2 regions of the Brevibacillus sp. HB1.4B genome follow, and region 1 is predicted to be linked to the other one. Evidence: riboswitches for the same ligand, from Rfam matches in the RefSeq annotation. Region 1 holds a riboswitch; the other holds the start of a gene.
What was found. Region 1 has a riboswitch for S-adenosylmethionine ahead of HP398_RS24010 (sugar ABC transporter substrate-binding protein). Riboswitches for the same ligand answer to the same signal wherever they lie in the genome.
Positions count from the first base shown of each region.

Region 1 (2,203 bases):
TACATACGTGGGAAAAAAGTAATAAGTAGTCCCTAAAGCAACCGTAGAAAAAATCGCACTCGTCATAAAAAGATACAGTGTTTTCCGATAACTGGCTTTGTAGTGTCGATACAAAAAGAGTGACAAGACAAAATTGACTGTAAGGATCAGCAGCGCAACCCATGTTCCTTCTCCACCTAGGTAGTACCGATAAACCAAGGCTTCAATCAGAAGGAGCAAGGCAATCTCGATTCCGCCATAAACCAGTCCGAAAAGAATGATGACATGTCGGATATCAAAGAACATGCCATTGGTGACGCTCGGGGCGAAGGTCATCGCGAGAAACATGCAGGCTGAGCTGGTGAAGACAATAAAGGAACGGCTGTAGTTCCTCATTTTGTCACGGTAATAGATGTTGAAAAACACAAACGGGATAATGGCGAAAAACCATTGAAGAATAACTTCTTTTAATAGACTCATGTAGCATCCCCATCGCAAATATTTGCTAGGCTTGTATCAATCTACGATAATTCGACAAGACACAACAAAATCCCTCTCGTTGTTACAGAAGAAACTGGAATATTTATCAAGAAAATTCTTTCGGTAAACCTAGTTGACAGATAGGTAATTGCCAGATTATATTCTGTATATACTTATACAAACGTTCCGAAAATAGAAACTACTCTTATCAAGAGATGGCTGAGGGAATGGCCCTATGAAGCCCGGCAACCTAGCACGAGAGATTGTGTTCTTTCGAGCCAAGGTGCTAACTCCAACAGGTAGAATACCTGACAGATAAGAGGCGAGAATCTTGTCGATTTTTGTCCTCTTTCTCTGTGAAAGAGGATTTTTTGCTTTTATCATTTGTTTTCAAAGAGAAAAAGGGGGAACATTTGCGATGAAAAAGAAACTGGGATTACTGACTTCACTTATTGTGGCTGCGTCCGTTCTCGTTACGGCATGCGGCGGAGGAACAAGCACCGGAACCGGTAGCACGAACCAGTCAGGTGGGGAGAACGCGAAGAGAATCGCATTAATCATGCGTCAAAACGTAGGAACGTTCTCCGCACAATACATCAATGGCGTGAAGACAGAGGTGGAGAAAAACGGCGGTGAGTTGACCGTATTCAACGCGGATACCGATCTGGCAAAAATGGCGTCCAACCTCGATGCGGCTGTGAACCAAAAGTTTGATGGCATTCTGATCGACCATGGTACGGCAGAAGCGTTGCAGCAGGGTACGCAAAAGGCCGTGGATAAAAAAATTCCGGTTGTCCTGTTTGATACAGACATCAACATTCCGGGTGTGCCAGTTGTGGCGCAGGATGACAACAAGTTGGCAGAGCTGAGCCTGGAGAAGCTGGCTGCAGATACAAATGGCAAAGGCAGCATCGTAAAAATTTGGGTAGCTGGCTTTGCGCCTATGGAAAAACGCCAAGTGACGTATGAAGCTTTCCAGAAGAAATACCCGGACATCAAAGAGATTGCTGCATTCGGTTCTGCTACCAATAATACGGCACTCGATACACAAACGCAGATGGAAGCGATCTTGAAAAAGTATCCCAACAAAGGCGACATCACAGCAGTATGGGCGGCATGGGATGAATTTGCCAAAGGGGCGACACGTGCCATCCAGCAAGCAGGCCGTACGGAAATCAAAGTATACTCCATCGATTTGAGCGATGAGGATCTGCAAATGATCCAGGCGGAAAACTCTCCTTGGACAGCGACGGCAGCGGTAGACCCATCCAATATCGGGCGCATCCATGCCCAAACCGTGTTCCAAAAAATCAAAGGCGAGCAAGTGCCAGACAACGTGAAGCTGAATCCAGTGCTGGTGAAACAGGAAGACCTGCCGAAGGATAAGAAAGTAACGATGGGCGACCTGTCCCAATACGTACAAGATTGGGGCAAGTAAGAACCAAATTGGCTTTTCCCGTTGATCTGTATCCGTCAACGGGATTTTTCCTTATAGAGGTTGGAACACGCAGGTAAACAGGAGGTGTGAAAAATGTCCACATTGCAGATGAAAGGGATGGCGAAGCAGTTTTCTGGGGTTCCTGCCCTGCGATCCGTCGATTTTGAGGTGCGCGCTGGAGAGGTTCATGCACTTCTCGGTGCTAATGGTGCGGGAAAGAGTACCCTGATGAAAATTCTCACGGGAGCGTATCAGGCAGATGGAGGTACGATCACCATCGATGGACAGGCCGTGTCGATTCAATCT
Region 1 is NZ_JABSUT010000011.1:90,940-93,142, reverse strand. Features, by position in the region: gene HP398_RS24015 (ATP-binding protein) at 1-459, opposite strand, end outside; SAM riboswitch class I at 662-781, shown strand; gene HP398_RS24010 (sugar ABC transporter substrate-binding protein) at 878-1,897, shown strand; gene HP398_RS24005 (sugar ABC transporter ATP-binding protein) at 1,991-2,203, shown strand, end outside.

Region 2 (2,203 bases), on a different contig from region 1:
GCGTACGATGTCCGTGATATCTGTCGATTCGTCGATGCCGCCGCGACCGAGAATCAGCGCTTCTCCAATCGAGAGAGCCAGACGCTCTGCTTCTGCGCGAGTCTGGTCGTCTTCAATGGCATTCAGGTCCGCTACGCCTGCCAAGCCGATGACACGGCGCAAGATTTTGCATCCGGCATAGCCTGCTGTATCCTGAATCAAGCGCTTCACGTAGCTTTGCCACAGTCCCTCGACATGGGCGCTGCGCTCTTTGGCTTGCTTGTGCCAGAGCTGAACGAATTGCGAAACGAATTCATTCCAGACATCCTCGACCGTTTCCAGTAAGTATTCGCGGTACGCTTCCCGTTCTCCTTGATCTTTTTGCAAACCGTGCTGTCCTGCGTAGTTGAGCAATAGATTGGCAATGACCGCCCCGATGTCAAAACCGATTGGACCGTAGTAAGCGAACTCTGGATCGATTGCTTTCAAGCTGTTTTCCGTGATGAAAATACTTCCCGTATGCAGGTCACCATGCAGCAGCGCTTCCGATCGCGTAAGGAAATCGTATTTCAGCTTGGCGATTTCCAGCTTCAGCGGCCTGTTGTTCCAGATCGCCTCGACTTCCCGGCGAATCAACGGGTTGAAGTCGTTGGTAGGCGCATTTTCATACGGATCGGTAAAGACGAGATCTTCCGTAATTTTGCATAATTCTGGATTTATGAATGTTCCGACTAGCGCTTTTTTATCGTACGGATGCGCGCCCAGATCGGAGGTGAAGAACAAGGTTTGCGCGAGAAAACGACCAATTTGCTTCGCGAATAGTGGGTACCGCTTTCCTTCGATCAGACCTTTGCGCATGATCATGTGGTCCCCGACGTTTTCCATAACAGTCAACGCAAGTTCCCCATCAAAATGATACACCTGCGGCACCAAGTCTGGAACGTATTTGTGCTGAATGCGGAGTGCCTCGCTCTCGATACGAGCCCGATCAATCGTAAGTGGCCAAGATTCTCCCACGACGCGGGCAAAAGGCAGTGCTTGTTTGACAATGACGCTCTTACCGGTTGCCAGCTCCTGAATGTCAAAAACCAGATTGAGATTGCCATCCCCGATTTCACGGCTGGTCAGCTCTGCTCCTTCGCTAAAAAGACCCGGTATTCCTTTTACGTACTCCACTGCTTCCTGTTCAGTCAATGCGCGATATGCCATGATTCCAAAACTCCCCTCTACGTATTTTTCCTCTATCTCTACTTGTTTTGTTTGAGTACCTGGAGCAATAAAAAGACCTCTTTTCCCGAAGAAAAGAGGTCGCTGTCGTCACGTGTAAGAACCGTGTTGATGTCCCCCTTATCTTCCAGACTACTTTTGTTTCTGCAGGAATTAGCACCGTGCATGTCGCCTGTCAATCAGTCGCTTCCTCGCGTCTGAATGGCGTCATGTCGGTTGCCGGGTATCATCGGGCCAGTCCCTCCACCTTCTCTGGATAAGGTATCCAAAACGTATTCGGTTTTTGATTTAGTTTGAATCATACAACCAACGCTTCCACGATGTCAACACCCTTTTGTGCAAAAATTCGCACCTTGCTATCAGTAGCTGTATTGTGTTCCCAATGCCGCAGGTGGCTCCAAATTCCACCAGTCTTTCTTGCCTAGAAACGCTGCTGTTATCGACTTTTCGGCCTTGAGCTTCAGCAGTTCTTTGGTAGGTCCGGTGAGGACGGCTCCGTAGATTCGCACTCCGTTTTGAACAGCCAAGGCCGTACTTTTTCCCCACGGTAGTCGTCCAAGGAAGAGTAGGCGCGACAAAAGGTTTCCTGTGTCCGCTCCTCTGCCAGCCTCTCATCTCGTGTCAGCCGGAAAAGATAGCGGTACATATCGTTTACATGCAGCCGGTACACATCCTCCAGACCTACTTTCCCAAGCCGTTCACACCCCTTCATCCCTTACCACGAAGGAAGTGCCAAATAGTTTCACCTTCGTCTCATTTTTCTTCTAACCTGCTGCACATTCTCTGCAAAAACAAGGATTGACTCCTGACAATGAACGTCATATCATGGGGGAAACGAATAACTCTTATCGCGAGCTGGCTGAGGGACTGGCCCTATGATGCCCGGCAACCGGCGCTATACCATGAATCGTACGCGGATGATGCGTACCTTGGATAGCGAAACGGTGCTAATTCCAACGGATAAGAGTCGAGATAGAGCCTCTTTGGCTTGTTTCGG
Region 2 is NZ_JABSUT010000005.1:175,464-177,666, reverse strand. Features, by position in the region: gene mtnK (S-methyl-5-thioribose kinase) at 1-1,188, opposite strand, end outside; SAM riboswitch class I at 1,324-1,469, opposite strand; gene HP398_RS14175 (anti sigma factor C-terminal domain-containing protein) at 1,566-1,715, opposite strand; gene HP398_RS14170 (sigma factor) at 1,667-1,852, opposite strand; SAM riboswitch class I at 2,049-2,203, shown strand, end outside.
Region 2: another riboswitch for S-adenosylmethionine. It lies ahead of mtnK (S-methyl-5-thioribose kinase); the one in region 1 lies ahead of HP398_RS24010 (sugar ABC transporter substrate-binding protein).